3 regions of the Paenisporosarcina sp. TG-14 genome follow, and region 3 is predicted to be linked to each of the others. Evidence: riboswitches for the same ligand, from Rfam matches in the RefSeq annotation. Region 3 holds a riboswitch; each other region holds the start of a gene.
The links. Region 3 has a riboswitch for thiamine pyrophosphate ahead of thiT (energy-coupled thiamine transporter ThiT). Riboswitches for the same ligand answer to the same signal wherever they lie in the genome.
Positions count from the first base shown of each region.

Region 1: another riboswitch for thiamine pyrophosphate. It lies ahead of tenI (thiazole tautomerase TenI); the one in region 3 lies ahead of thiT (energy-coupled thiamine transporter ThiT).
Region 2: another riboswitch for thiamine pyrophosphate. It lies ahead of C406_RS0117535 (YkoF family thiamine/hydroxymethylpyrimidine-binding protein); the one in region 3 lies ahead of thiT (energy-coupled thiamine transporter ThiT).

Region 1 is NZ_AMGD01000033.1:32,585-43,348, reverse strand. Features, by position in the region: gene C406_RS0111185 (ABC transporter permease) at 1-406, shown strand, start outside; gene opp3C (oligopeptide ABC transporter permease) at 403-1,461, shown strand; gene C406_RS0111175 (ABC transporter ATP-binding protein) at 1,475-2,500, shown strand; gene C406_RS0111170 (biotin transporter BioY) at 2,789-3,364, shown strand; gene C406_RS0111165 (AMP-binding protein) at 3,954-5,438, shown strand; gene C406_RS0111160 (acetyl-CoA C-acyltransferase) at 5,435-6,544, shown strand; gene C406_RS0111155 (FAS1-like dehydratase domain-containing protein) at 6,546-6,968, shown strand; gene C406_RS0111150 (MaoC/PaaZ C-terminal domain-containing protein) at 6,965-7,381, shown strand; TPP riboswitch at 7,468-7,606, shown strand; gene tenA (thiaminase II) at 7,804-8,490, shown strand; TPP riboswitch at 8,543-8,644, shown strand; gene tenI (thiazole tautomerase TenI) at 8,758-9,363, shown strand; gene thiO (glycine oxidase ThiO) at 9,410-10,534, shown strand; gene thiS (sulfur carrier protein ThiS) at 10,551-10,754, shown strand; gene C406_RS0111125 (thiazole synthase) at 10,757-10,764, shown strand, end outside.
Region 2 is NZ_AMGD01000081.1:6,399-17,162, reverse strand. Features, by position in the region: gene C406_RS0117555 (GNAT family N-acetyltransferase) at 1-332, opposite strand, end outside; gene C406_RS0117550 (energy-coupling factor transporter transmembrane component T family protein) at 468-1,232, opposite strand; gene C406_RS0117545 (ABC transporter ATP-binding protein) at 1,225-2,697, opposite strand; gene C406_RS0117540 (ECF transporter S component) at 2,681-3,280, opposite strand; gene C406_RS0117535 (YkoF family thiamine/hydroxymethylpyrimidine-binding protein) at 3,282-3,887, opposite strand; TPP riboswitch at 4,010-4,117, opposite strand; gene C406_RS0117530 (GntR family transcriptional regulator) at 4,279-4,665, shown strand; gene C406_RS0117525 (DUF1648 domain-containing protein) at 4,665-5,771, shown strand; gene C406_RS0117520 (PLD nuclease N-terminal domain-containing protein) at 5,788-5,988, shown strand; gene C406_RS0117515 (ABC transporter ATP-binding protein) at 5,985-6,887, shown strand; gene C406_RS0117510 (ABC transporter permease) at 6,884-7,666, shown strand; gene yhfH (protein YhfH) at 8,257-8,385, opposite strand; gene C406_RS0117500 (membrane lipoprotein lipid attachment site-containing protein) at 8,734-8,907, opposite strand; gene C406_RS0117495 (HIT family protein) at 9,057-9,461, opposite strand; gene C406_RS0117490 (CBS domain-containing protein) at 9,563-10,273, shown strand; gene C406_RS0117485 (VOC family protein) at 10,441-10,764, shown strand, end outside.
Region 3 is NZ_AMGD01000050.1:1,833-12,596, forward strand. Features, by position in the region: gene C406_RS0113865 (DEAD/DEAH box helicase) at 1-301, shown strand, start outside; gene C406_RS0113870 (aminopeptidase) at 298-1,527, shown strand; gene C406_RS0113875 (SGNH/GDSL hydrolase family protein) at 1,540-2,439, shown strand; gene C406_RS0113885 (DUF4870 domain-containing protein) at 2,644-2,994, opposite strand; gene C406_RS0113890 (M20 family metallopeptidase) at 3,051-4,109, opposite strand; TPP riboswitch at 4,257-4,361, shown strand; gene thiT (energy-coupled thiamine transporter ThiT) at 4,459-5,043, shown strand; gene map (type I methionyl aminopeptidase) at 5,247-5,996, shown strand; gene C406_RS0113905 (tryptophan-rich sensory protein) at 6,014-6,745, opposite strand; gene C406_RS0113910 (polyphosphate kinase 2 family protein) at 6,852-7,625, shown strand; gene C406_RS0113915 (M3 family oligoendopeptidase) at 7,678-9,480, shown strand; gene C406_RS0113920 (GNAT family N-acetyltransferase) at 9,487-10,032, shown strand; gene C406_RS0113925 (DUF4395 domain-containing protein) at 10,213-10,635, shown strand; gene C406_RS0113930 (beta-class carbonic anhydrase) at 10,679-10,764, opposite strand, start outside.

The DNA of each region.
Region 1 (10,764 bases), on a different contig from region 3:
GTCATTCGCATTGTCAGTTACGGTGATAGCAACTGTTGCTAGGTTTATTAGAAGTGAGATGTTGGAAGTACTCGGACAAGATTATGTAGTAACTGCGAGAGCGAAAGGGGTAACTGAAAAGCAAGTAATCGTAAAACATGTTATTCGAAATGCACTCATTCCAGTTGTGACTATGTTAGGACCACTTGCCGTGGCAATAATGACAGGGACGTTAGTTATTGAAAAAATATTTGCTGTACCGGGTCTCGGTGAACAGTTTACGTTGTCTATTCTGGTTCTTGACTATAGCGTAATTATGGGAATTTCGATATTTTATAGCGCATTATTCATATTTGTCGTTTTTTTAGTCGATGTTATTTATGGATTTTTAGATCCCCGAATTAATTATAAGGGGGAATCAGCATGAAAAATTCAGATAAAGAAGTCCGTATAGAAAATGATATTAAAATAAGAGAAGAATATAATACAGTTGAAATTACTGCGGATTTATTTGTAAAGGCACCACTAGATCAAAAAAAGAGTGAGGAAATTGGAGCACTATCTGTTTCTTTCTGGAAAGAGGCTTTTCAGAGACTAACCAAAAATAAAGGATCAATGATTTCACTCGTTTTACTTCTGATATTAATAGCCACCGCTATTATCGGACCCAGTCTGAACGACTATACTTACCGAAGTCAAAATATTGAACACTCCAACTTGCCGCCTAAAGTACAAGGTTTAGAATGGTTAGGTCTAAACGGAAGCGATTCAAAAGGTATCGACCAATATGAAAAGCGAGAAATTCAAGTGAATTACTGGTTCGGAACAGATGAATTCGGTCGAGATTTATGGACTCGAGTATGGAAAGGGACACAGATTTCTCTATTCATCGCTTTAGTTGCTGCAATGCTCGATCTAATCATCGGTGTAATTTACGGAGGAATTTCATCATTTTATGGTGGTCGTGTCGATAATATTATGCAACGAATTATAGAAGTACTTATGGGAATACCTAATTTAATTGTTATCATCCTCTTTATCCTTATATTGGAACCCGGTATAAGGTCAATTATTTTAGCGATGATTATAACAGGTTGGGTTGGAATGGCACGAGTTGTTCGCGGACAAATATTGCAGTTGAAAGGTCAAGAGTTTGTGTTAGCTTCGAGAACGCTCGGAGCATCTAACTTACGACTTATTTGGAAACACTTATTACCAAATGTCATGGGTCCAATAATCGTTACGGTTATGTTCACAATTCCGACGGCTATTTTCTTTGAAGCATTCTTAAGTTTTATCGGTTTAGGTTTACAGGCACCACTGGCATCTCTAGGTGTGTTAATTGAAGATGGTTATAAGTCAATGCGTTTCTTTTCATATAAGTTAATTTACCCAGCGGTGATTATTAGTACAATTATGATTTGCTTTAATTTACTTGGGGATGGATTACGAGATGCATTAGATCCGAAAATGAGAAAATAGGGGAGGGTCCAAAATGAAGAAAAATATACTGAAAGTTGATAATATGCATGTGTCATTCAAGACCCAAACCGGAAGAATTACAGCTGTAAGAGGAGTTAGTTTTGATTTGAACAAAGGAGAAACACTCGCAATAGTTGGTGAATCTGGGTCGGGAAAATCAGTCACAGCGAAATCGATTATGCGTCTGTTACCGAAACATAATACGGAAATTACAAAAGGCGATATTTTATATGAAGATAAAAGTTTATTAAACCTTCCGATAAAAAAAATGCAGGAAATACGTGGATCTGAAATTTCAATGGTTTTCCAGGACCCCATGACATCGTTAAACCCCACGATGAAAGTTGGAAAGCAAATTATGGAAGGTTTACAAAAACATCAAAACTTATCTAAAACGGTTGCTCGCAAACGTGCACTGGAAATGATGAAGTTAGTTGGTATTCCAAGTGCCGAAGCAAGGTTAGAAGATTACCCGCACCAGTTTTCAGGAGGAATGCGACAACGTGTAGTCATTGCCATGGCACTTGTTTGTAATCCCAAAGTCTTAATCGCAGATGAACCTACAACTGCACTAGATGTAACAATTCAAGCACAGATTTTGGATTTAATGAAAGACTTACAACAAAAAATGGATACAGCCATTATATTAATAACTCACGATCTAGGAGTAGTAGCGAATATGGCGGACCGAGTAGCTGTTATGTACGCTGGGAAGATTGTAGAGCAAGGAACGCTTGATGAAATTTTTTATAGCCCGCAACATCCGTACACCTTAGGACTATTACAGTCGATGCCAAAGTTAAATGAAGATCGGTCCAAACCTTTATTGCCTATCTTAGGCTCACCTCCTGATTTAGCGACTCTTGGTGAAGGTTGTGCTTTTGCCGCAAGATGTCCACATACGATGAAGGTGTGCCATAGTTTCACACCACAAGATACGGTAGTAGAAGGTAAACACACGGTAGCATGTTGGTTACAAGATGTTAGGACACCAAAGGGGTATCTTCCTGAAACTGTAGTAGCTGTTCAGTCACAATAAAGAACATGTGAATATCTCATATGGTTAAAGCTTGTCACTCGTGACAAGCTTTTTTTAATCTATAAATTTAGTAAAAGTAAAAGTAAAAAAGAATTCTTAAATTTGTGATGTTCTTACCTCAATTACTAGATTTAGATAGATTTGAAACTCTATCATTTTGACGAATATTAAAAAGCCTTTAAAATACGGATTTTACGTAAACTTAAAAATAAAATAAGTTGACGTAAATGAAAAATCGCATTAGTATATAAATGTACAGGAATCATTTGATAAAGAGGGGTAAGTTTAATGAAATTAAGAGATATGATGCTGGCTTCAATGTTTGCAGCGGTAATCGCAATTCTAGGCTTTCTACCTGCACTACAAATTCCTTTTTCACCAGTACCGATTACGGCTCAAACGCTCGGTGTCATGCTGACAGGCGCGGTATTAGGAGCAAAGCGTGGTGCACTAAGTCTCGCTATTTTTTTATTACTTATTGTTATTGGTGCACCAGTATTACCGGGTGGAAGAACAGGAATTCCCGTATTTATGGGACCATCAGGAGGTTTCTTGCTAAGCTGGCCAATAGCTGCTTTTGCAATTGGATGGTTTGTTGATCATACTAAAGGGAAAATTAGTTTTTGGAAACTTTTCCTTTATACATTTATCGGCGGCATTGTGATTGTGTATTTAATTGGTGGTGCCTATATGGCATTTGTTACTCAAATACCATTAGTAAAAGCATACATCTCGTGTTTAATATTCATCCCAGGGGATGTTATAAAATGTATATTAGCTTCTCTTTTTGCTTCTCAATTACACAGGAATTCTGTAATGATGCGCATGGCATCAACTCAACGGAAAATAAGAACAAGCAGCTAATCAATACTTAAACCAAAAAAAAGAGGCTACTGTAGCCTCTTTTTTTACAAAATAAGAAAGTATATAAATTTGGGGTGCCATGAATCCAGTATTCCGGGTATTTTAAGGAGTAGGTTCTAGTATGATACCGCTGATTTGAGCTCCAGGCGGACGGCTTTCCACGGGGCGGGCGGAGAGCCTCCTCAGGCCAACACGATGTTTGTCACAAAGGCGTTGTCACAGAGGATGTGACGTTCTTAGCCTTTGTTCTACTTATCGCTCCACTGTGGGGTCTCACCTGTCCCGCTAATCCCGTAGGAAAGATATTGGACGAACTGTCATTCGTCCAATATCTTTGCGACGAGTAACCGCAGGAGCATATGTTTTTACAGTGACGAGGAGACTGAAGCCAAGCCCGCGAAAAGCGTCCACCGTAGCGGAAATAAACGGGTATCTATGGTTACCCTTCTTAAGGGACCGGGCGTACTTTGCCCGGTTTTTCTTATCGATAAAAATGAAATAATTACGTTTCATTTCATATGGAAGAGTTTACTTATTATAAGAGAGACATGTATGCTGAAAAATAAACAACAAGATGGAGTTGTAGAATATGTTGATCACGGATACCCTTGGGAAATGGGCTTCATTGAAGCCGAGTTCAATAGCTATTCTTACAAAAACAGAACAGTTTACATTTGAAGAACTCAATCAAAAAGTCAATCGATTATCTTCGTATTTTCAGTCGCAAGATAATAGTAAATTGATGAAGAAGGTCGTGCTTTTATTACCAAATACTGTTGCTTTTTTACATTTATTTTTAGGTGCGACTAAGGCTGGGTGGGTAGCTGTGCCCTTTGACATAAAATGGACGAGAAAAGAAATAAAAGACCGACTTGATCAATGTTCTCCAAATCTCATAGTGACAAATCAGGAATTTTATCAAAAAGTGTTTGGCCTTTCCTCCACTATTATCTTACTATCAGAATTAGACCAAATACTGGATGAAAGCGAATATCACTCTTCTGATATTAAAATTGATGAAAAAGCACCATTTTATATGGGGTTTACATCAGGATCAACAGGTGCTGCAAAATGCTTTATTAGAAGCCATAAATCTTGGGTGAAGAGCTTTGATTGTAGTGCGACTGAATTTGGTATCACTCCTGAAGATTGTGTATTAGTTCCTGGTCCGCTCGCGCATTCATTGTTTTTATACGCAGCCATTAGCACGTTGTTCCTAGGGGGTTCCATCACCCTTATGGAGAAATTCTCAGTAAGTGAAACGTTTGAACATTTATCAAAGTCGAGTATTACAACACTGTATGTAGTTCCAACGATGTTTGTCCCATTAGTAAAAGAAGCTTGGATGGGCCATGATAGACAAAAACTAATAAGATTAATTTCTTCTGGGGCAAAATGGGAAGAAGGATTGAAGCAAAAGGTCCGAAATCAGTTTCAAGAAGCACAGCTATATGAGTTTTACGGAGCATCTGAATTGAGTTTTGTTTCGTATCTTGAGAACGATGGGAATGAACAGAAGACAGGATCAGTAGGGAAACTGTTTCATAACGTTGAGATTTCGATTCGTAAAGATGGAAGTGAAGTGGATGTTGGGGAAGTTGGTCTGTTATATGTGAAAAGTGACATGATTTTTATGGAATATTATCAAAATCAGTCTGAAACAAACCGGGTTTTTGACAATGGATGGGCAACTGTAGGGGATTTAGCTAAACAAGATGAGGATGGATTCCTAACAATCATTGGTCGAGAAAATAACATGATTATTACGGGAGGGCTGAATGTTTATCCTGAAGAAATTGAAAGTGTTCTTTATCAAATGGAAGAAATTGAAGAGGTAATGATTCTTGGAATGCCAGACGATTATTGGGGAGAAAAAATTGTTGCAATTGTAAAAACAAAAAGTAATCAAATTCTAAAAAAACATGTCATGACATCTTATTGCAGAAAGCAATTAGCAAACTATAAAGTACCTCGAACTTATCACTTTGTGAATTCATTTCCTTATACGTCAAATGGAAAAATAGCACGTGCAGAGTTGAAGGAATGTCTTATTCGAAAGGAACAATTGAAATGAATATACCTGTAGTTGTCAATTCGAAAAGAACGATTATTGGGAAAAAGGGAGGAGTTTTAAAAGATATTCCACCTGAGCAAATGGTTTCAAAACTGATTAAAGCTCTCTTACTAAATACTGGTATTAAACCTGAAGATGTTTCCGATGTTATTCTCGGAAATGTTGTAGGACCTGGTGGGAATTTGGCGAGACTCTCTGCCTTGACAGCTGGGCTTCCACTAGTGGTTCCAGGATTAACCGTTGACCGTCAGTGCGGTTCAGGTCTTGAAGCGATTAATCTTGCTTGTCGACTTATTCAAGCAGGAGCAGGAGAGATTTACTTGGCAGGTGGGGTAGAGAGCACAAGTTTGTCGACTTTTCCAAAGCGAGCTCGTTTTTCGCCGGATTCAATCGGAGACCCTGACATGGGAATCGGTGCTGAAAATGTAGCAGAAAAATATGGAGTAACTAGAGATGAACAAGATACCTTCGCAGCGTTAAGTTATGAGAGAGCGTATGACTCTTTACATAAAAATCGATTTGTTAGTGAACAGATTTCAATTGTTCCTTTTGACCGAGATGAAGCATTAAAACCAGGTATGAATTATCAAAAACTCATTCAACGAGCACGACCTATTTTCATAGAAACAGGTACTGTAACAGCCGCAAATTCGTGTGGGCTCAATGATGGTGCTGCGTTATCGCTCATTCTTTCTGAAAAAAAAGCAAAAGAACTTGGACTTTCGATACAGCTGAAATTTAAAGATGCAGTTACAGTAGGTGTCGATCCGAATACGCCTGGTATTGGACCAGTTCTAGCAGTGAAAAGACTCCTTTTACAATCTCAATTAACTATGGACGAGATTGATATTGTCGAATTAAATGAAGCTTTCTCAGCCCAAGTTGTGGCTTCTGCAAAATCACTTCAAATCCCTTATGAAAGACTTAATAAAGGTGGGGGAGCAATTGCTTATGGTCATCCATATGGAGCTTCTGGAGCAATTCTTGTTACTCGACTTTATTCTGAAATGAAGTCTATTCAATGTCGCTATGGTATTGCCACAATCGGGATAGGTGGCGGACTTGGAATAGCAACCTTATTTGAAAAATATATGGAGGAAGAATGAAATGGATTACTATTCCTATGAAGGATTTACAACCACTCCCTTTAAAGTAGCAGTCACCAGAGAAATGATTGCTGATTATGCACGTTCAATCGAAGAAACCGAATCGCTTTTTTTCAATTACAAAGAAGCTATTAATAAAGGGTACGCCGATATTCCAGCACCACCCTGCATGCCTATGATTTTTTGGCAATATATTAAAGTACCTTGGATGAATGGAGGTGACTCTTTTATTCATAAATATCAATCGATTAACTATAGTGAACCAGTGATGGCGGGCCAAACTTATACGTGTATGATCACGTTAAAGTCGGTTAAATCCAAACGCTCATTCCTTATTTTGGATAATGAACTAGTTGGTGAAAATGAAAGAGGTAAAGTCATCTTCACTTCAAACTCTACACTAATTGGGGAGATGAAAAAGTGAATACGTTATTTGCTTTAGAAGTTGGTCATTCACTCGAGACGATCTCAATCAAAAACGTTCCTTCAATTTGGATTACAAGATATGCAGAAGTTTCAAAAGATTTCAATCCAATACATGTAGACCAAGATGCTGCACAACAAAAGGGATTTGATCAGCCCATCGTTCATGGAATGCTCACTATGGGTTTCACAGGTCGAATACTGTCGTCTTATATGAATGCCCACTTACTGATACAACAAATGAATGTCATGTTTCTTGCACCTCTGCAGGTTGGAGACGGAGTGGAATTAACAGGCGTTGTCAAAGAGAAATGTGTTGCTGAAGTTAAGGTAGAAGTAACAGGTATGAGCAGTAGTGGACATAGAGTGATTCGAGGTGAGATAGTAGTTAAGAATAGAAAAATAAACTCATAGAATATTAATTCAATCGTTTCATGACATATTAGAATGGAAAAGAAACCAAAACATGTTATGATGGTTACGAACAATTGAATAGTAATATCTTCCACTAGGGGGACCTTTCTATAAGTAAATAGAAATTATTTACTTACTAATAAAGGTTGAGATTAAAGTAATACTTTAAGACCCTTAGAACCTGATCTGGTTTACACCAGCGTAGGAAAGTGGAGTTGCGGAGCAATACGTTTCTACCTATTTTTCCGATACAACCACTTTCTTATGATTGTTAAGAAAGTGGTTTTTTATATGCAAAAATATGTGAAAGTATATATTTTTAAGAGTATTTTCTTAATTCGAGCTAGTGTGGAGCTTTACGCTTTTCTTATAAATCAGGGATAGGTTACTATTCGAGTAAAATTATTGAGGAGGAAGTATTCATGACATTTTCTAAGCTTTTAAGAGAGGAATCCGATTACATTTGGGAAGCAAGCTTTCATCATCCGTTTGTAACAGGAATTGGGGATGGTACATTGTCTTTAGAAAGTTTCAGGTATTACGTCATGCAGGATTCTTATTATTTGTCCCATTTTGCAAGGGTTCAAGCTTTAGGTGCTGCAAGGGCAAAGGATCTTGACACTACAAGTAGATTAGCATCTCATGCACAGGGAACATATGAAGCAGAATTGTCTTTACATCGAAACTTTTCACGTCGTCTTGGAATTACTGAAGCAGAACAAGCAAACTTCAAGCCGTCACCTACTGCTTATGCATATACATCCCATATGTATCGTGTGGCATATCAAGGACATTTAGGTGATATTATCGCAGCAATATTACCATGCTACTGGCTTTACTATGAAATTGGGGAGAAACTGCAGACGTGTTCCCCTAAAGAACCAATTTACCAAGAATGGATTGCAGCATATGGTGGAGAAGGTTTTAGAACATTAGTCGAGGAACAAATTAATAGACTAGACAAGATTGCCGAAAAGCTAACAGAAGATGACCGTGAGCAAATGAAAGAACATTTTATCATTAGTAGTCATTACGAATATTCATTTTGGGAAATGGCTTACAATTTAGAGGAATGGCCGGTCCGAAAAGGAGCATTAAAATTCACATAGAAAATCATAGAAAATGAATTAATATTTTGTAACAGTCTCATACAATTGAATATAAATACACTAGGGGAGTCTTTAAAGACTGAGATGGAGAAAGTCCAGACCCTTTGAACCTGATCTAATTAGAACTGGCGTAGGGAAGTGGAAATGTAGTTATAGTCTATACATATAATAACAAACCACTCCAACGCCGGGGTGGTTTTTTGATTTCTGGAATTATAGATATTAAGGGTATCATCTTTGCTTTCAAAAATGAGGAGGATAGTTGGAATGAAAAATGCAGAATTACATGTCATATCCACTGGGAAACAGGAACCTCAGAAATTAGCGGAAATTGTAGGTCAGATCCATCCATATATCGATGCCATTCATATTCGTGAAAAGGCTAAAACGGCCAATGAGATTTACGAAATAGTGAATTTATTAACAGACCAGAAAGTGCCTCTTTCTAAAATAATAATCAATGATCGAGTAGATGTTGCCTTTGCTTCAAAAGTAGCAGGAGCCCAACTAGCCTATCATTCTTTACCTGTAGAAATTGTTAAAAAACAGTTTACAAGCTTGAGAGTTGGATGTTCTGTGCATTCAATTGACGAGGGTCTAACTGCACAAGAACTAGGAGCAGATTATGTTATTTTCGGACATATTTTTCCCACACAATCGAAGCCAGGATTAGTATCTAAGGGTTTAAATCAATTAGAACTCGTAGCTCATCATGTTTTGATACCAGTATTAGCAATAGGTGGTATAAAACCTACAAATATTAGAGGAGTCATCGATGCAGGTGCACAGGGAATTGCTGTGATGTCTGGGGTCTTAGAAGCAGAAAATCCTTTAGCAGCAGTAAAAGAATATTATCAAAATCTATCTACTTAACAACTGAATTGTACTTAAATATTTTTATGGGAGAAGGGGATTTTTGATGAGATATGTTTATGATGCAATCGTAGTAGGAGGCGGAGTAATCGGGGGAGCCATTGCGTATAACCTTGCAAAACGAGGGGGTAAAGTCCTTTTGCTGGAAAAAGAACGACTTGCTAGTAAAGCCTCTGGAGCTGCTGCTGGGATGCTGGGTGCTCAAGCAGAAATGGATGGACAAGGATCACTTTTTCAATTAGCTAGAAAAAGTAGAGCGATGTTTACCCAACTAGCTGGCGAGATAAAAGAGACGAGTGGAATAGATATAGAACTTATAAATAAAGGCATGTTGAAGGTTGCCTTAAACGAACAGCAACAGCAGGAATATAAGCGAGTCATTGCTATCCAACGACAAAGTGGAGAGCAAGCCGATTGGATGACAGGTAAAGAGGTAAGAAGGAAAGAGCCAGTATTGTCTGATGCGATTACAGGAGCAATGCATCTTGAAAAAGATGGGCAAGTAGAAGCTACTCAGTTAACTTTAGGGTTTTTAAAGTCTGCAGCAGCACGTGGTGTAGTAATAAAGGAATTCGTGGAAGTATATTACTTTCAGCTGTCAAAAGGGAAGGTCTCGGGTGTTGTAACGAATGAAGGAAATTTTAATAGTGAAAATGTCATTGTTGCAGGTGGTGCTTGGAGTAGGAAGTTACTTTCAAAAACAGGCTTACAGCTAGATACCTATCCTGTGAAGGGTGAATGTTTTTCTGTTGTTACACATAGTCAAATACTAACGACTACAGTATTTTCGCATGGTTGCTACCTTGTCCCTAAGAAGGGGGGAAGAATCATTGTCGGTGCAACTTTAAAGCCAAGAACATTTTGCAAAAAAGTTACGGTAGAGGGAATATCCATACTGATGGAACAAGCAAAAAAACTGATGCCGTCCATTGTTGAAGCAGAATGGGAGCGGGCATGGGCTGGCATTCGACCGCAAACCGCTGATGGGCTTCCGTACTTAGGAGAACACCCTATATACAAAGGTTTATTTATTGCAACAGGGCATTTTAGAAATGGAATATTACTTTCTCCTATAACTGGTGAGGTTATCGCCGACTTGGTTGAAGGTAAACCAACATCACTAAATTTGGAACCTTTTCGGGTAGATCGTTTGGTCAGGCAATTAACATAAAAAAGGAGTGAAGCAAATGGAATTAGTGATTAACGGGAACAAAATAGAAGTCCCAAATACGGTGGAAACAGTAGCTAACCTTTTGCAGCACTTCGAATTACAACAAAAGGTAGTTATCGTTGAATGGAATGAAATGATATTGGAAAAAACATCACACCAAGAAACCGAACTTAGTAATGGGGATAAAGTTGAGTTAGTACATTTTGTAGGAGGCGGATGATGATGTTAAA
Region 2 (10,764 bases), on a different contig from region 3:
TATTCATCTTTACGTGCTTCAGGTGGGATTATAATAGAATCTCCAGATTTTTCACGTAACCACGTCACTAAGTTCGCATCTAAACGAACAGCGTCGGCTCCAGAATACAGCACCATTACGCCCATGATCTTATCGTCTCTTTGTGCAATACAAGTTGTTAAATAGGAATGTCGATTGTCTTCGCGCTTAAACAATTGAATTAACTCTTTTTGCACGGCAGCGGGTTCCTTTTCGCCAGTCATTTGCTCAGCAATATCGCCTATAGCTTCCAGTATAAGGGGAACAGCTATTTCAGCATCTGATGGACGTGCTTTTCGTATATGTATGTTCATGATGTTCAGCTCCTTCACTCCATTATACCAAAAATCATGGAATTCCCTCCATAGCCCCTATAGTATGGATGCAAAAGCTATGAAAAAAATCGCCTTTTGACAGTTTGTGTCATTAGGCGATTTTGTATATGTTCATTAGTAACTAAGTAACAATCCTGCCACACAACTTCCTAGTAACAAACCCATAATGATTGCTGTCAACAACCAATCTCGCCCTACGATGCGAATAGGTTCGTAATACGTAGAACGTCGCTCGCCAGTAAAGCCTCGTGCTTCCATAGCGAAGGCGGTGCGTTCTGCACGACGTACTGCTCCTGCAAGTAATGGAATTAATAATCTTCGCATGCCTAATAGTCGTTGCCACATATGTTTTTCTTCACCAATTCCCCGTAATCGGTGAGCATGGCGAATTTGAATGAGTTCATCTTTTACAACGGGTAAAAACTGATAGCCAACCATCACGCCATACGCGAGTTTGGGGGATAGGCGTAACTGTTGCATTAAACTCATCACAAATTTCACCGGATCAGTTGTAAATGCAAACATCATCGACATAGATGAGAAAGCGAAGACACGGAAAGCTAAAGATAAAGCCGTATTCCACTGTACATTAGTCACTTCAAACCCACGCCATACGAAAATGACTTCGCCACTTGTATCAGCTGCAAATAACACAGTCGTCCATAAATAACCGATCGCGGTAAATCCAATGGGAATCATAAACAAACACCAAATCTTCCAGTTCACACGACTAAACAACAGTTGCAAAAGAATGACACCTGTGAAGAACAGGAAAGGAGTCCATGGATTGAAAAACCAGGCTAAAGTCAACATAGAAACTAAAACTAAAATAAATTTCAAACTAGGATTCATAGCGTGTAACCATGCGCGACTAGCCATGTGAAATCACTCCGTTCGATGACGCCAATTTGTGATGGGTTAACAGCTTTGATTGTTGCCACAACACATCATTTTCAAAACGACCACTTAATTCACCATTGTTTATTAAAAAAACAGTGTCCGCAATAGCAGCTGCAAACGTCATATCATGCGTCACAATCAACACAGCTAATCCTTCTTTTGCTCGGGCATCAATTAAATGAAATAATTCTAGGAGAGCAGCAGCATCTTGGCCGGATGTAGGTTCATCTAGCAATAGGACAGGTCTTTTATCAGCAAGCATTGCACCAATGGCCACGCGTCGTTTTTGACCATGACTGACTGCAAAAGGGTGCGCTTGCTCAATTTCATTCAAACGTAGTCGAGTCATGATGTCAGAAATCTCTTCATCGTTTGCATGATTAGAAAATCGGATTTCCTCTGCTACGCGTTGCGTGACAAACAAATGCTCTGGTGACTGTGGAACGTAACCTGGAAGTTTGTTTCCGCTCTCAATACGTCCCTGTGATTTTTTTAAGATACCGCATACTGTTTTTAAAAAAGTAGACTTCCCACTGCCGTTAGGGCCTGCAAGTACGGCAATTTCCCCTCGTTTGAGGCTGAGGGAAATATTCCTTAACAACTGTTTGTCTTTTACATGGACACTTACATTTCTTGCTTCAAACGCTAATTCCGGTTCAATAGTGGATTTTCGTTTCGGGAAAACGATAGGAGATCGTGTCGGATTTTCTTCAATGGAAAAGGCCCCTGAAGTTGTGACATGAACTGCACGATTAAAAAATGTCCCCCACACATCTAGGCGATGCTCAATCGCGACAATCGTTAAAGCGTGTGACAATTGCAAAGCATCTAACCATTCGACATAATGTTGCGCTGTTACTGGATCCAGATGGGCAAGAGGTTCATCGAGCAACAACACTTCCGGGTCCATTAAAATCGCACAAGCGGTTGCTACACGTTGTTTCATTCCTCCAGATAACGTTTGAATGGTCGAGTGACGAATATCAGAAAGTCCTGTCATTTCGAGTGTAGTGGTGATGCGTTGCTCCATTTCTAAGCGCGAGACGTGTAAGTTTTCTAATGTGAAAGCCATCTCTTGTTCAACGGTTGGCATACAGAACTGTGTATCAGGATCTTGAAATACAGTTGCAATTCGACGGTTAATTTCCCCAGCAGCATAAGTCGCCGCATCTTTATTCCAAAGGGAAATAGATCCTTCAACTTCACCATCACAATTGTCGGGGTACAGGCGATTCATTAAATACAATAAGGTGCTTTTCCCACATCCACTAGGACCAAATAAAACGACTCTATCCCCACTTTGTATAGAGAAAGAAATATTTCTGAAAATGGGCACTTCATCGTCTGGAAATTGAAAAGTGACATCTTTGAAGTTAATAATTGGCTGAGTAGCTTCTGTTTTAATAGTTGATCTTGTAAGGAGGCTATTAACCAAGGGCCTCACCTTTTATTTTGTGCTTGTTAGATGTTTCACGTGAAATCGCATATCCACGAAGAGCACCAGTTGCGAGTAAACCGTCCGATAAATACTTGCCACCTAAACCTGCAATGACAGCCCCGCTTATGACACGTAGCGTAAACATTAAAACTAACAAAGAAGGATCAAGCGCTGAGTAACCAGACACTAAAAAACCGAATGCAAAGCTAAAGACTGCGGAACCGACACCAGCTAAACACAGTACCCACCAGTTATAGCGTTTATAACCAGTTGCTGCAAATGCAGCTTCTGCTCCTAAGCCTTGAACAATACCTGATAAAATCAAGCGCGGACCAACTGCATTGCCAATCATCACTTCAATCATAGCAGCCATCGTTTCCGACAATAGAGCGGCACCTGGTTTTCGAATGATGTAAGCAGCAATAATGGAGACGATAAACCAAATCCCAAACATCCATTCATACGCAATCGGACCAATTAAACCTGCCCAAATATTTCCGACATGGACAAATAGTAAATACACAACAGCAAACACAACGGCAAGTACTGACATTAAAACGACTTCTTTCAGTTTCCATGACTTCAACATACTACGCCTCTCCTTTGTGAGAAGGACTATTGATGCTCATGTTAACAGTCATCACTAAGTGTTTATGTTGTTCTGAACGAGCATGTGTAAAGGATTCTTCTAGGAACGCAAATACTTCGTGAATATCACCATGGAGTCCACTCGCATAATGCATCGAGTCATTAAAAACACCATATTCTTTTGCACGAGCGACTTCTTTATAAATGACTGACATATAGTCAGGGTTATTCATTGGATAGAGCGCAAACTGTGATGATACATATTGTTTAATCTCCCGAATTTGAGGTTCGTTTAACAAGGTATCATCTTTCTCTAAGTAAACATCTCCCGCAGAATCCCCAGGGCAGCCAATCGAAAAGGTTCCGTTAAATGCCACATGTGCACCTGTTTTCGCTGCATATAACACGATGGATCTCACTGTATCAAAGACGTGAATTTGTTTACCTCGCATGACTGTACTTACGTCGTCGGTATGCATCCAGACATTTGATGTATCCGCTTCGCGTCGAGCCCCTTTAATAATCTTAATAAAATTGTCTGCCATTGGGTGAATTGAAAACCGCAACCCCACAATTGGACTAATCCCACAACTAAACTCTTGTTTCATTCCCATCTCCTCCTTCAAATTGGTGTGACTAGAGAAGAAGTTATCCCAAAGTCACCGTTTTTGAACATAAAAATAGCCACATTCGACGTGGAATGCAGCTGTTTTGCTCAAAGAAAAGTTGGGCAAAAGTCGCCGCACTTCCTCACGCCAGTATTACCTGGATCGAGTGTTAAGGGATCGGAGCTAATGCTCTCATCTCAGCCAAAAATATAGCACCCCTAGTGCAGTAATCGTATGTAGTTTTTTAAATGTTTAAGAACGGCTTCATTGTAACGTATGAAAAACAGATTGTAAACCAAGCAAAAAATAAAACTTGTCAGTAATGAAATACTGTTCTATATTATGTATAACAAAACTGTTCTAGTATTAATAGAACAAGCGGGGGTCGCATATGTTTATTGAAATTGAAGCGAATTCGGCCATGCCGATTTATTTGCAATTGGCCCAACAAATTATTGAAGGTGTTGCGAAGGGTAGCTTGAAACCGGGCGATTCATTACCATCTGTTCGCGCATTTGCTGCAGACCTTGGCATGAATATGCATACCGTAAATAAAGCGTATCACTATTTAGAAGACAAGGAATTCATCCGAATTGTACAGAAAAAAGGCGTATTCATTCACGAAAATGGAGTTCGGAAAGCTTCTGAACTAGATCGTCTACGCTTGATAAAAGAATTACGTCCAATTGTTGCAGAAGCACTTTGTTTACAAATGTCTTCAGCAGAAATCGAGCTGTTAATAAAAGAAATTAGTATAGACTTGAAGGAGGAAAAGTAATGGCTGCCGTCATGTTTATGGTCATTTTAATTTTCATTATTGTCATTCAAGCTTTCTTACCAAAGTTTTTAAAAGACAGTGAAGCATTTGGGATATACATTCCCGATACTCACGTCAAAGACAAACGACTGGAACAGATGAAAAACCGCTATACACAACTCGTTTTAACAAGTGGCATAGTGATTCTTGCGATTTTTATCGGTTGGCTTTGGATGTTTAGTCCCGCTGAAGAAAAAGTTGTTTATGTTGGGATGGCCGCTCAAATAGTGGCATTACTTTTCTCAATGGGACTTTATGCAAAAAACCATATCGCCTTAGCCAATTGGAAGAAAGACGAAAAGTGGACTGAGGGCCAGAGTGAGCGAAAAGTGGTAGACCTACAATTTCGCGAACAACTTAAACTGCTACCAAATGTGTACTTTGTCTTACCCATGTTTATAACTCTCGGTTTAGGTATTTTGGGGTTAAGCCAATACGACACGCTACCTAATCAGATTCCAACACATTGGGGACCAAGCGGCGAAGCAGATGCATTCGCGGAAAAAACTTGGATTTCGGTAAGTGCTTTACCTTTCATGACACTTATTCTTCAAGGGATGATGCTATTTTTCAATGGAGCCATGAAACAATCGGGTGCGAAGATTCAGGTCCGACATAAGAAACGTTCGCGTGAGCAACAACTTGCTTTTCGGAAATATTCAAGTTGGTTATTATTTGTTGTAGCGATTGCCGTAACTTTGCTGATGGGCTATCTACAATTGACGATAATTTACCCTGAAACGATGTCTTCAAGTGTTACATTAGGTTTCACACTAGGCTTTTTAGTCATCATACTGGGATCCGTTCTTTACTACACTGTAAAAGTAGGGCAGAGCGGTACAAGAATTGCGGTGTCTGAGCAAGATGTGGATGCTGTAGATGTTATTGATACGGACGATGATCAATATTGGAAGTTAGGCTTAATTTATGTGAATAAAAATGATCCGAGTATTTTGGTTGAAAAAAGATTTGGGATTGGTTGGACTGTAAATATGGGACATAAAGGCAGTTGGATTTTCCTTGTCTTATTATTTGGTAGTATTTTTTTGATAGCAACATTACTTTGAAAAAGGAGTGGTAGAAATGGATTTTCTGGAGAACATTTCATGGGGGCTTATCGCGCCAATATTTATTATTCAACTTTTATTAGTAGTTATTGCACTTATTGATTTATTAAAAATATCTCAGACTAACGGACCTAAGTGGGTGTGGGCATTAGTCATTATTTTCATTAATATTTTGGGGCCAATTGTTTACTTCATTATCGGGAGAAAACAATCATGACAACAATTTTAGAAGCACATAACTTAACGAAAACATATGGGTCAGAAGCGGCTGTAAATGAAGTGAGCTTTTCACTTACTGATAAATCATCGACTGCTTTAATTGGGCCTAATGGTTCCGGAAAAACGACGACATTATCGATGTTAGCGGGGTTATTACAGCCGACAGCAGGTGTGATTTCATTAAATGGTGAAGAACATGCAGATGTTCGAAAAAGTATAGGATTTCTTCCACAGTATCCTCAATTTTTCTCTTGGCTAACAGCATTAGAGTTTACAGAAATGGCCGCGAAACTAAGTGGAATGGAGTCACGTCATGCAAAGCTGGAAGCACAAAAAACGCTCGAATTTGTAGGGCTAGGGGAAGCGTTACGGAAAAAAACCGGTACTTTCTCTGGTGGGATGAAACAACGCCTTGGATTAGCGCAGGCCATTGTGCATAAACCAAAATTATTATTGCTGGATGAACCAGTCTCCGCACTCGATCCAGTCGGAAGACGTGAAATTATGAATTTATTGAAAAGCTTGCAACAAAACATGACGATTTTATATTCTACTCATATATTGAATGATGCTGAGGAGATGACGGATCAACTACTGTTTTTACGAAAAGGTGAATTAGTAGAACAAGGTTCACTAGGAGATGTGAGAGCGAAGTATGATACACCACGTTATCGCGTGGAATTTACGAGTGACCAAGATGCGCTCACTTTTGCCGCAAGGGCTTCATGGAAAGTAAGTTATCAAGGGAGATTTGGCTTTATTAACATGAATAATGAATTGCCAGAGATGAAAGAACTGTTGGCTTATTTAGCTACTAGTGGACTAGACGTTAGGAAAGTCGAGCGTCAAACGTCTAGCTTAGAAGAAATCTTTATGAAGGTGGCGGGACACGCATGAGAGATTTACTGGTTTTATTCCAAAAGGAGTGGCGTGAAAACACCCGTAACTTTAAAATCTTATGGATTCCATTGATTTTCATTTTCTTCGGGATCACTGAACCGGTAACTAATTATTACTTGCCTCAAATATTAGAGGCAGTTGGAAATATACCAAAAGACGCGATGTTCCCATTCCCTGAATTTACACCCGCGCAAATTCTGATGTCCACAATGGGACAGTATCAATTCATTGGCATGCTGGTCATCGTACTTGCTTTTATGGGGACAATTTCGAGAGAACGAAAGGATGGAACGGGGACATTAATTTACGTTCGACCGATTTCATTTTTAAGCTATTTTCTTAGTAAGTGGAAAGTTGTCGGCATCATTGTGTTAGGAAGTGTATGGCTCGGGTTATTGACGAGTTGGTATTACACGGAGCTATTATTTGGAAATGTCGCCGCTGCGGATTTCTTTGCATTCGCTGGTACCTATAGTGTATGGATTGTATTTGTAGTGACTGTTATTTTAGCTGCGAGTGCCTGGTTACCAACAGGAGGCGCTGCTGGAGTATCGCTCGGATTGGTGTTGGGGGTTCAAATAATAGATTCCTTACTAGGGACTTATTGGACTGTGTCACCATGGAAGCTATCAACCTATGCGACGCAGTGGTTGACAGGATCACCAGATGTAACTCACTTCTGGTTGAGCATTGTAGTAACGATTTTGGCAGTCATAGCGTTGTTAGCCTTTGGCGTATGGATGTCAAAACGCAATGCATCTAAAACTAAAGTGTAAATTGAAATATATTCCAAAATGAAATGCAACGAATTAAAAACATGCTTATCATGAGTGCCAGGTTGACAGAGATGTTGTGCAGGTTGACAGAATGACGCTCCAGGTTGACACTATGCTGTGCCAGGTTGACAGAATACCGATCCAGGTTGTACAAAAATTGTTGGAAAGTTGTTGTCAAAACAGCAAACGCGACGGCCAAAGCCGTGTTGGAATACACTTATGGCTGTAAATATTAAAAACTCTTAAGAGTGAAATTAGCGAGAACTAATAGTGTAACCAAGCACATAAAGACACACTGAAGGTGTTTTACCTTCAGTGTGTCTTTATGTCGAACAGTGGATTTTATGAATACGCGAAACACCTGCGTTCGCTTGAACAGAAACTCAAAGTACTATTGGTTCCCTAGAATTGATGCAGATGCCAAGTTCTTGTAAAAAAGATACTAATAGATCATCCATCACTGTACCTTTGAGTAACCGGCTTATTATTAATATCTCAAAATTCTTCTCTTCACAAGAGTTTTTTTGTCTACGATCTCTATAATACTCATTTTTATTTTGCTTTTATAATTTCAAACAAAACCATATTATTTACTCTTCATGTTTACCCATACAATGCTCACATTCGTATAAATATGATTCATGTTGCTCATTAATTTTACATCCACATTCACGACATTCTTTTTCAGGTAAGTTCCGGTAAAATTCTAAAGTTTTCATTTTTACTACCCCCATTAATTTTTTATTAAATTCATTGTACTATAACAGATTAATAAAAACAAAACTGTTATAAAATTTAATTTAAATATTTCTAAACCCATACTTTTACATACAAAAAATGTTGATAATAATAGTTTATTTAAGGTTGTTATATTCAGAACGTTTTCATCAAAAAATAGTGGCCACATTAAAAAAATCGTAACCGGTGTAGTATGTTTGCATGTGAATTTCCTTCTAAATGTCTATATCTACCTATTCTAAAGCACCTAACTTGTGGTTAATCAGTTTAGTGAAAATTGAAATCCCCCTCCAAAATAAAATGGAGAGGGACTGTCTTTTGAAAAATCATCACTTATTTGTATTTGACATATCGGATTTTTCATCTTCCGTCATTGACTCTGGTACGAATTCTCTTTCTTGCCCACTTGGTTCCTCTTGAGTACCAATGGCACCTCCATTATTATCAGTTCCACATCCTGTAAGCATAAACATAGCTAAAATAGCGAATAATAAAGATTTCATATACAAATTTTTTCCTCCTGTATCAACCTAATTTTACTTTCAAGTTTAGGTTGCTCCAGCAGGTGTGAAATATGTATTTTAAAATGACTAAAAATTTAGATATTTCTGTGGTTTTTCTGCTTTTTTTTCTGCAATAGTACTTGAAGCTTTTATCTTCCGGGTCTGCGATTCTCCTCTGATTTGAACCATGCACGAATTCCTTTTCGGGCAAAAGGTTCGTCTTCAAAACGAGGAAGGATATGAAAATGAGCATGAGGGATTGATTGATTCGAAGCTTCCCCCACATTCCAACCTAGCGTATAGCCGTCGGGTGCATAATTGTCGTCGGCATATGTTTTCACTTGTTGCATTAATTCGTATGTGGCTCCCCATTCTTCAGGAGTTAAATCAAACACTGTTTGGCGATGGATTTTTGGAACGATGAGTCCACTACCTTCTAAAATGGTTTGATGATCTGGATGTTGTAAATAACGACAATACTTATTTTCAAATATGATGTATTGTTGTGAATCATTTTCTGGATGACAAAAAGGACAATTTATTACTTTCTCCAAATGTAACACCTCCTCTAAAATCAATTGTAATAAAATCAAAAGATAATAAGCAAACTATGGCGAATGAAATGAGAAATGAGTAACAATGGGAGGAATTAAAGATGGATTCACAAGAGCAGACAAAGTTTAGAAATTCTGATCGCTTCTTAACGGCTTTTCGTCGAATGGAACAATCAATGAAAGAAATTATTGGAACTACCGATCGTTTATCATTTCATAAATTAGTTGATCTTTCTAAGCGTAAAAATGCAATCATCCGTAGATATGAAGAAAAATTACGTGAATATGCCACTCTGCGAAATGCGATAGTACATCATAAAACATCTACTGAATATGCAATTGCAGAACCTCACGATGAAATTATCGAAGCACTTGAATTAATTGGTGAGGCGGTAGCGAGGCCGGTCACAGTAGGTGAAATGTTTGAAAAAAACGTAAGCATCCTCCAAGCTAAAGATACGTTAAAGGACGCTTTACTAATAATTCAAGAAAAACAATATTTACAAATACCTGTGTATAATGGGAAAGTTTTTATTGGTTTATTTACATCAGTGGGACTTATGTTTTGGATTGCAAACAATGTCGAAAAAGGAGATATTTCCTGGGAAATAACAGTAGAATCCACACTTAAACATGAAAATAAAAAGGAGAATCATCTTTTCGTTCCCCGTGAAATGTCCATTTTCGAGGCTGAAGAAATATTTAAAGAGTCGCTGGCCAATGGCAGAAGACTAGAAGCCTTGCTTATCTCTGATCAACTAGGTTTAGTGGGCATCGTCACAGTGTTGGATTTGATGAAAATTAAAACTTAGGAGAATCTCAAATAAAGCAAAGAAAAAACCCTTCCAACGTCTGGGAGGGTTGCCGCCTATTATTATTCACTCAAGAAATCATACATATTGTCTTCATTGCTGATAATACTTTTAGAAAAAGCAGAAAAATTTTACTATGGTATTCTAGATATAAAGGGGGATACAACATGTTACATCACGTAGAAATGAACGTTTCAAAATTACAGAAATCACGAGAGTTTTATGACTTATTATTGCCGAAACTGGGCTATACACTGTATCAAGAATGGGAATTTGGATTTAGTTATATATTCGATCATACATATTTAGTATTTGTTCAAACAATCGAAAAGCACTTAGAGGCTAGCTACCATAGGTCGGAAACAGGACTTAATCATCTCGCGTTTCACGCACAATCACGTGAGCAAGTGGATGAAATCACTAGAATTTTAGAGGGACAAGGAACGAATATTCTCTACAAAGACAGACACCCGTATGCTTCAGGTAAGGAT
Region 3 (10,764 bases):
AGAAGTAAGTATATTAATTGCTACTGACATTGCCGCTCGTGGTTTAGACATAGAAGGTTTGACTCATGTTATTCATGTTGATGTACCGCACTTGATCGAACCATATTTGCATCGTTCAGGCCGAACAGGTCGTGCTGGTGCTGATGGTGAAGTATTATCATTATTAACATATACAGATGAAAAGAATTATAAAAAATGGACAAAAGAGTTGCCATCTAAACCGGTACAAAAAGTATGGGATCAAGGTAAATTAATTGAAGGGTCATCTAAAACCCTGCTACAAAGGGGGAAAAAGAAATGACTTTTGATGAAAAATTAGCAGAATATGCTAATTTGGCTGTGCGTGTAGGAATTAACGTCCAACCTGGTCAATATGTGTTAATAAACACGACGACGGAAACACTTGATTTTACGCGTCTAGTTGTTAAAAAAGCTTACGATGCAGGAGCGAAACGCGTCCATGTAAACTTCTCAGATGGACCAACCAATCGTGCTTTTTATGAGTTTGCTGCTGAATCTGAAATGCATGAGTTTCCAGCATGGATGGTAGCACAGCGAGATGAATTGATTGATCAAAAAGGAGCATTATTATGGATTGATGCGGAAGATCCTGATTTATTAGCAGGAGTTCCTGTTAAACGTATTTCTGATCAACATAAAGTAGCAGGTCGTGCGTTAGAAAAATACCGTTCTGCTGTTATGTCAGATAAAATCGCTTGGTCAATTGTTGCGATACCTTCTCAAAAGTGGGCAGCAAAAGTATTTCCGGAGTTGCCAAAAGAAGAACAATTAAACACGTTATGGGAAGTTATTTTTAAAACAGTCCGAATTGGTGATGGAACTGCTGTTGAACAGTGGAAGACTCATATTAGTGAATTAGAAAAGCGTGCAACTGCATTAAACGACAAACGCTATAAAAAAATCATGTATAAAGCACCTGGTACAGAGTTAACAATTGAATTACCAGCGAAACACCTATGGATGACTGGTGCAAGTAAAACGCCTAACAAGACTGCATTTATTGCGAATATGCCTACTGAAGAAGTCTATACAGCTCCTTTAAAATTAGGTGTTAACGGATATGTTCGCAATACAAAACCACTTGTTTACCAAGGTAATATCATTGATGGTTTCACGTTTACGTTTGAAAATGGCAAAATTGTAAAGGCACAAGCGGAGGTAGGAAATGACTTACTTCAAGGATTAATTCAAAATGACAGTGGGTCAGCTTATCTTGGAGAATTGGCTTTGGTTCCGCATAAATCACCCATTTCGTCTTCTGGTATTTTATTTTACAACACATTGTTTGATGAAAATGCATCCAACCATTTAGCGATTGGAGAAGCCTATCCAACGTGTGTTGAAGGTGCTAGTGATTTAGAAGAAGGACAATTTCAGGCTTTAGGATTAAATACATCGATCACTCATGAAGATTTCATGATTGGTAGTGAGGAAATGGATATTGATGGTGAACGTGAAGATGGTAAAATAGAACCTATTTTCCGTCAAGGGAACTGGGCATTTTAAGAAGGTGACTTTATGATAAAAAGACGATTAACTGCCATATTGGTAATCTGTAGTGTATTTCTAGTACCGTTTCAAACAAGTGCTCAAGTATTTGGTCCTGTTTCCTATGTGGCACTGGGCGACTCTATTGCTGCTGGTCAAACACCCATGAGTGGAATTGATACAGGTTATAGTGATTTAATTGCCCAAGAAATTGCGAGGAATCAACCACTTGTTTTTTATTCGAAAGATTTATCATTTCCGGGATTTACGACTGCCGATGTGCTTGAACGTGTGCAATCTAAAGAGGCGAAACAACTGATTAAAAATGCAAATGTCATTACAATTTCAGCCGGAGCCAACGATCTTTTGAGGCTTATTCAAGCGAATGATAAGTCTGGATCATTATCCTTTCAACAGATTCCCGTGGATTTTTCATTAAATACCGTCCGGAAAAACATGTTAACGATGTTAACCGACTTGAAAAAAATAGCACCGAAAGCAGAAATTTATGTAATGGGTTATTATTTTGCGTATCCACATGCACGTGAATCGCAAAAGTTCGGTACGGCTAAACAATTAGATCGTCTTAATGATATTTTAGCAAAAGTGTCTAAAAAAGCAGGTGTGAATTTTGTGTCAGTTGATGCTGCTTTCGGTAATAATGCAATAGATAAAGTACCAAATGCAGCAGATGTGCACCCAAATGCAGAGGGATACCGAGCAATGGCGAACAGTTTTTTCAATGTCTATTCAAAAGGCTCAATGCAGGTAATGAAAAATGAGGTGCCTCCTGCAAATCCTCGTAGCTTTGAACAGATTATGCAAGAACAACAGGATGCTAATGAAGTGGGTGACGAATCTGCAGTATTGCCATCTTCGTTTTTAGAAGAAGAATATTTAGCACTATCTGAAATGAAACCTTTCATTTAAAAAAGTTGGAACTCGAGTTAACGAGTTCCAACTTTTTATTTGCGTGTATATGTGATTTTAGTACCTTTTCTAGAATCAATAACTTTTTTAACGATTGGAATAATGATAGGTGCAAACTTTATAGTTGTTTTAATTAATTTACCAATTTTCATGTATATCACTCCTGTCACTATTGTTATTTCCCACAAGAAGTAAAAAGTAAACCTACTGAAGCACTTTAATTCCTTGAATAATGTTCCAAATCAATACAGCAATCGAAAGAACACCATAAACTATCAAAAACAATAATGGTATGCTAGCGGCAAAGAAATCAACTGATGTACCTGGTTGAATTGAAAAGTCGGAAGTACTATACATCGTAAGAGACAAAACCATTAATATAATAAAACCGACAATTCCAAGTGCAACTGGGATTGCATGTGAAAGTAGTGAGCGTTTTGCATGACGCTTAACTTCTGGATCAGGTGTAATAAAGTAAATGATAATTGGTAATAAAAATGGGGTAAATAGAATACTGAAGTAACACAAAGCGGATAAAACACGTCGATTATCCAATTTTATTCCTCCTTAAAACTCTATTAGCTATTTATACGAAACATATGCAAATGGTTTCAAGTCAACGCATGTTTCGTTAAAATATCTGCATATTGTTCTACTGATGAAATCAATACGTATTCATTCGGACCATGCCAATCATCACCACTTGGACCAAATTCAATAGCTATAGCTCCTGTGTTAACATAAAAACGTGTATCTGCAGCTCCATGCTGACCAAATAGAACAGCTTCTTTTTGTGTGACTTTAGCTGTTAATTCAGATAGTGACTTAATGTAATTATTATCTTCTGAGGTGATAATAGCAGACATTTTATCATAAACTTTGACAATGTTTTTTGAATTAATTGAATGTGCTAAATCGGTAATTTGTTGTAAAATTTCTTCCCATTTTTGGCCAGGAATAAAGCGAATATCATATCCAACTTCACAATGGTCAGGTACAACATTATAGCGATCACCTGCTTGAATTTTAGCCAAGTTAATGGAAGGATATTCAAAATAACAATTACTTGCTTTTGTAAAAGGTAAGTTCATAAGCTTTTCATGAAATATGTATGATGCTTCAATTGCATTTGTTCCTTCCCAAGGACGTGAACCATGTGCAGCTTTTCCTAGAAATGTGATATGTATTTGCAAAACACCTTTTGATTGAACACTTAATTTTAATTGGGTTGGCTCACCACAAATGACAAAGTCGCCAGAATGACCAGTCTCAACAAGATGACCAGATGTTTTGTGACCACCCGTTTCTTCATCGGTTACTATATGCAAAACAACGAGTTGTTGCAATTGCTTTGGAATAGAAGAAATATGTCGGAAAGCTTCCATCATTGCAGCAACTCCAGCCTTCATATCTGCAGAACCACGGCCATATAGTCTGTCACCCTCAATAATTGGATTAAACTGTTCAATTTTCGCAGGGACTACGTCTACATGTCCGTTCCATACGATGGTCGTAGGACCTTGACCTACCTCTGCGTGAATCATTAAGCGTCCTTCATTTTCGAGGACTTGATGTGGGATCGCATGACTTGTAAGCCACGACGAACAATACCGTAGTGCGTCATTTGCACCAATCTCTGTATCACTTTTGATTGCTACTAAATTTTTCAATAAATTGATCATGTACCATTCACAGCCTTTTGAATTTTATATACCTAGTATAGCGATAAATAGTTGAAAGTCACAGGACTGCCATTAGCCTCTTGTTTCTCTTTCTAACTTTCTGTACAATAAACTCGTATTATTAAAATTTAATGTATGTACCACAAGGGGAGCCTGTAATGGCTGAGAGTGAACGAGAAAAGTTCTAACCCTTAGAACCTGTAAGTTAATGCTTGCGCAGGGATGTGGATAGAAACCGACTCCAATGACGTCAGGCTCTGTCCCTGAGGTCGTTTTTTTTATGGTTTTTTTCACCCTGACTCGCGATTTGCAGCACATCGCAAAAGGAGGAAGAAAGATGAGAAATCAAAAAGTATTATTATTAGTAGAGATTGCAATATTTGCTGCGTTAGGGTTTGTATTGGACTTTGTGGCATTTAAAATGCCACAAGGAGGATCAGTTAGTTTAGTGATGATTCCCATTGTCTTAATGGCATTTCGCAGAGGCACATTAGCTGGTGTAATTACTGGTTTGTTAGTAGGATTGTTGCAAATTGTTTCAGGATTAATTTCTGTAGCACCACTATCGTTTAGTTTTGTAGTTATGCAAGTAATTTTGGATTATTTAATTGCATATGGTGTTGTTGGATTTGCTGGAATACTTCGTAATCAATATTTTAAATATGCCCAACAAAATAATCGAGGGAAAATAATTTCTATAATTGTAGGTGCTGTATTGATTGGTTCATTATTACGTTATGTCACTCACGTAATTACCGGCATTTTATTCTTTGGTATGTATGTTGAAGAAGGTGCCAATTTATTCATCTATTCTAGTATCTATAATGCGACGTACATGATTCCTGTGTTTTTATTAACGGCAGTTACATGCTCATTACTATTCTTAGCTGCCTCACGTTTACTTAGACCACAAAAAGCATAATTCTGTGTGAAATGTGAAAGAGTAGTACACGAAGAATCAATGGACAATGAAGCCCTTGACTTCACATCAAAATTATATAAATTGTTATTATGCAAAACATCTTTATTTTATCTGAATGTTCATAATTATTCTAGCTGATGGGAAAGCGCCTTTTGTTGTGGTATAGTATGGCTAGATATTTTAGAAAGAAGGATTTATCGATTATGATTGCAAAAACAACTGAAGACTTTGAGTCGTTAAAAGCCATAGGCCGAATTGTTGCAGATATTCGCGACTCGATGCGCGCAATAACAAAACCGGGTGTCACAACGAAAGAAATTGATGATCTTGGTGGACGTATGTTTAAAGAAAAAGGGGCGATTTCAGGTCCTAAAGGGGAATATGATTTCCCAGGTTTCACATGTATTAGTGTTAACGAAGAAGTCGCACATGGTATTCCAGGTTCACGTGTTATAAAAGATGGTGACCTTGTAAATATTGATGTCTCTGGATCGTTAAATGGTTATTTTGCAGATACAGGCATTTCATTTGTTATTGGGAAAGGTTACGACAATAAAGAAAAATTATGCGAAGTGGCTGAAAGTGCATTTGACCGTGCAATGTTAAAAGTGAAAGCTGGCGCTCGTTTAAATCAAATAGGTAAAGCTGTTGAACGCGAAGCAAAACAGAATGGTTTTACTGTCATTATGAATTTAACTGGTCATGGTATTGGGAAATCTCTTCATGAAGCCCCACAACATATTTTAAACTACTTTGACGCATGGGAACCAACCATATTGAAAGAAGGAATGGTTTTAGCGGTTGAGCCGTTTATTTCAGAAAAAGCGGAACATATTGTGGAGTCTGGTGATGGCTGGACATTTCTTACTCCAGACAAATCACTTGTAGCTCAAATCGAGCATACCGTGATTGTCACGAAAGATAAACCTATTCTAATAACGAAAATAAATTAAAAGCGAAAGACCAACTGCTACGAACGCGCAGTTGGTCTTTTTTTAATAAATAGGATGCCAGAAAGCATGACTGCACTTAAGAAGAAGGCGGCTGTTGAGACTAGTAATTCTTCTAAACCATTTCGAACGGCTATCCCAATAAAAGCCCAAATAAAGACCAGGACGTATGCAATATCAAAATGATGGTAACGAATGTGTAATGCAAGTGCTGTAGCGATAGTCATCATAATTACAGCCCATAATGGGTTACTTAAACCCCAGCCACTCCATTCATAAAAGGTTAAAACATAACTAATATTGGCAATTGTGGCGACACTGATCCACCCTAAATAAATAGAAATAGGTAGTCGACTCGCGACCAGATTATCTGTAACCTTATAAGTGCCGTATAAAATAATAAGAGTGACAAGTAATGCAATCATTACTACAACTGTTAATAAAAAAGATTCATAGTGCCACAAGTAAATCCATGCCATATTCAAAATAGAACTAATGATAAACAGAGTTGAGCGTTTTGCATAGGCAGCGTCATTTTGTGTACGCTTTTTCCACATGCCTACTACCCAAAAGATTAACAATAGATAAATGACAGACCAAATCGAAAATACGTATCCTGCTGGAGTAAATAAAACCGGAAGACGATTGGATATCTCACCTGTAGTTTGATTATTTAAAGGCAAGATATTAGCTAAAGCATTAACAGTAATTACACCGATTAGTGAGATTACCATAAGTGCGAAACGAACCATAGCATTCACCTCCTATACTGTAGTATAACGCCTTGTAACGATAACATCAATTTCCAATTTACCGAAAATTTCTGTAAAATAAGAGACAGAAGAATGGGGGATTTGGATGAACATTCGATTAAATGAATTACTTATGGACCAACGATATGAAAATAAGAAAAAATACAACAAAGAATTAAAACAGCTCCAATACGACATGTTAAACGTTCAACAACATTTATTCAACGAAAAAGTGGGTCTTGTGCTCGTTTTTGAAGGGATGGATGCAGCTGGAAAAGGGGGGGCGATTAAAAGATTATCGGAAAGGTTGGATCCCCGAGGACTTAGAGTTCACCCGATAGCCGCTCCTCAACCACATGAATTAAGATACCATTACCTTCAACGTTTTTGGAGGAAGCTTCCGCAACACGGACAAATTAGTATCTTTGATCGTTCTTGGTATGGACGAGTCTTAGTAGAACGTATCGAAGGATTTGCAACAAAGCCGCAATGGAAAAGAGCTTATAAAGAAATAAATGATTTTGAAAAAATGCTGACGGATGAATCATACATCGTTGTGAAATGCTGGTTGCATATAACACAAGAGGAACAGTTAAAACGTTTTGAAGAACGACGTATTGATCCAAATAAACAGTGGAAACTAACGGATGAAGATTGGCGTAATCGTGAAAAATGGACAAGTTATATAGAATCAGCTGAGGAAATGTTTGAAAAAACAAACATTAATTATGCACCGTGGATTGTTGTGGAAGCAAATGATAAAAAATATGCACGAATAGTTGTTTTAAAAAGAATTCTAGAACATATTATGCAAGTATGTGTGGAAAAAGGCATACCTGTTAACTCACATGATGATGTTTCGCAAGGCGAAGATGCATGATATAATTACGGAGTATTTTCAGAAAAATTAGAAATAACTGGAGGGTAACATATTGACTACCAAAACGTACTCTGAAGTTTGGAATTTAGACGTATTTTTTAAAGGGGGAAGTTCATCACCTGAACTTCGAGAGCACTTAAATACTTTATCCGTAAAATTAGATACATTTCAACAAAGGTTATCAACATTTGAAGTACCACAAGGTGAAACAGACTCTAATAAAATTTTCTCTATTATTGAGGAAACGAAAGAGATAGCTGAAAATTTATCGCAAGCTGGAGCAGTAATTGGTTGCTATTTAGCACAAGATACGTTGGATAAACAAGCCAATTTATTACAAGGGGAAATGGGCTCTTTAGGTGCTCGTTTTTCTTCATCTATGTTAGTAGTTCAGCAACAATTATCAAAAACAGAAGATAGTGTTTGGGCCTCCTTAATGGAAGATAATCAATTAATAAAATTTGCTTTTGTTTTAAATGAATGGAGAGATGAAGCAAAAGAATTGCTGACAGAGAAAGAAGAAGACATGATCACCGCTCTTAGTGTAGATGGTTATCACGGCTGGAGCCAATTATATGATGTATTAGTGGGTGACGTGAGAGTTCGTGTCACGGTTGATGGCGAAGAAAAAGAGTTTTCAGTTGGTCAAGCAAGTAATTTAAGTTCACATTCTGATGCTACAGTCAGAAAAGAGTCATTTGATGCACTTGAACATGCCTGGACAGAAAAAGAAGAGTTCTTTGCAAAAACATTAAATCATATGGCAGGGTTCCGATTAGCTGTCTACAAAAAACGTGGGTGGGATTCGGTTTTAAGAGAACCATTACATATGAATAGAATGAAGCAGGAAACTTTAGACGCAATGTGGGGAGCAATTAGTGCGCACAAAACACCTTTTGTAAATTATTTGAAACGCAAATCAGAGTTAGTTGGAGCAGATGCTATGAATTGGTGGGATTTAGACGCACCAGTTACGAAATCAACTAAAAAAGTATCGTATCAAGAAGGTGCAGAATTTATTTTAAAACAGTTTGGTAAGTTTGGACCAGAGCTTGAGAAATTCTCCCGTAAAGCATTTGAAGATGAGTGGATTGAAGCTGAAGACCGTCCGAATAAACGTCCTGGCGGGTTTTGTACAGGTATGCCGTTGTCACAGCAATCCCGTATTTTCATGACATATAGTGGAACGATGTCTAATGTCGCAACGTTAGCACATGAACTGGGTCATGCCTTCCATTCACATGCACTCCGTCCGGTACACTGGATGAATCGTCAATATGCAATGGGTGTAGCTGAAACTGCTTCTACATTTGCTGAAATGATTGTAGCGGATGCTGCAGTTAAAGAAGCGAAAACAGATGAAGAAAAATTAGCACTGTTGGAAGATAAAATTCAACGCAGTGTAGCGTTCTTTATGAACATTCATGCTCGATTTTTGTTTGAAACCCGTTTTTATGAGGAACGTAAAAAAGGAATTGTCTCTGCAACTCGATTAAATAAATTAATGGAAGAAGCACAACGTGAAGCGTATGGAGATGGACTTGGTGAGGTTCACCCTCATTTCTGGGCTTCTAAACTGCATTTCTATATCTCTCGTGTGCCATTTTATAATTTCCCATACACATTCGGTTACTTATTCAGTTTGAGCATTTATGCAAAAGCAATTGAAGAAGGTAGTAACTTTGAAGAAAAGTATATCTCTTTACTTCAAGACACGGCGATTATGTCAGTAGAAGATTTAGCGATGAAACATTTAGGCGAAGACATCACTCAACATGCTTTCTGGGAAAAAGGTATTGCACTATGTACTAAAGATGTGGAAGAGTTTTTGGCATTAACTTCATCTAAAGGGTGACTTTAAATGATACTATTACAAGGGAAAAAATATTTTTTACAAACATTACGTGAAGAAGATGCTGCTATTTTAGCAAATCTTGTTATAAAAAACCGATTTTACTGGTCGATTTTTGAACCAAGACATCAAGATGCATATTTTACAGCAGCTGTTCAACGAGAAAAGATTTTAGAATCACTACATCATATGAAAAGTAAACGGGAGTTTAATTTTGGTATATATGATTACAAAACACGAGAACTGATTGGTCATATCTCCATGTACAACATAAAACGACTTCCTTTTTCAAGTGCCTTTATCGGGTATTCTATTGATGAAATGAATGTTGGTAAAGGGATTGCAACTGAAGCGGTTCAGTTGCTTGTGAATTATGGGATGGAAGTTATAGGCTTACATCGAATTGAAGCATATGTATCTCCACGTAATGGTGGGTCAATTCGTGTGTTGGAAAAAGTGAAATTTCAAAGAGAAGGATTACTTCGACAGCTATTATTTATTAATGGTAAGTGGGAAGATCATTTTATCTATGCGGTACTAGAAGATGATTATTGAAAAGGTAAGGCCGCTTGGCGGAGATGGCGTAAATTGATGAATGGCTGGTTTCTCATTTGAGAATCCAGCTTTTTTGTCGATTTCCCGGGAAATATTGTTATATATAGGCGGATATATTTACAATCTGTAGAAACAAACATATAATATACTTTAAAACCAATAAGAATAGTGGGTATTATAATGAAAACAATTCCGAAGCCTCTTGTATTAGCGAATCAGTGGACCATTGTATTGTCAGTAATCATTGCATTAATCACTCAAACAGCATGGATACTGCTTATTCCGCTTGTCTCATGTATTTTAAGTTTATTTACTGGGTTCCATCCCATTTTAGCAATTGTTAAACGTTTTTTATCTAAACCAGCAAATCTATATGTCCAAGAAGACTATATTCAGCTTAAATTTAATCAATGGTTGGCTGTAGGATTTCTATTAATTGCATGCATAGGTTTTTTAATGAACTGGACCCTATTGTTTAATGTGTCCACAATAATGGTTGGTATAGCTGCTCTCTTAGCTATATTAGGGTTTTGCATTGGTTGTGTCATGCGTTTTCAGTATCAACAATGGATTTATCGAAGAAAAAAACCATCAGCCTTATAAAAAATGAAAAGAGCCCAATTACTCGGCTCTTTTCGTTTGTTTATTATTCTACAACTTCTAATCTACCTGTTGCGGGATCAATAACTAACCCGTGAACAGCAACTTCTTTCACCAATAATGGGTGATTTC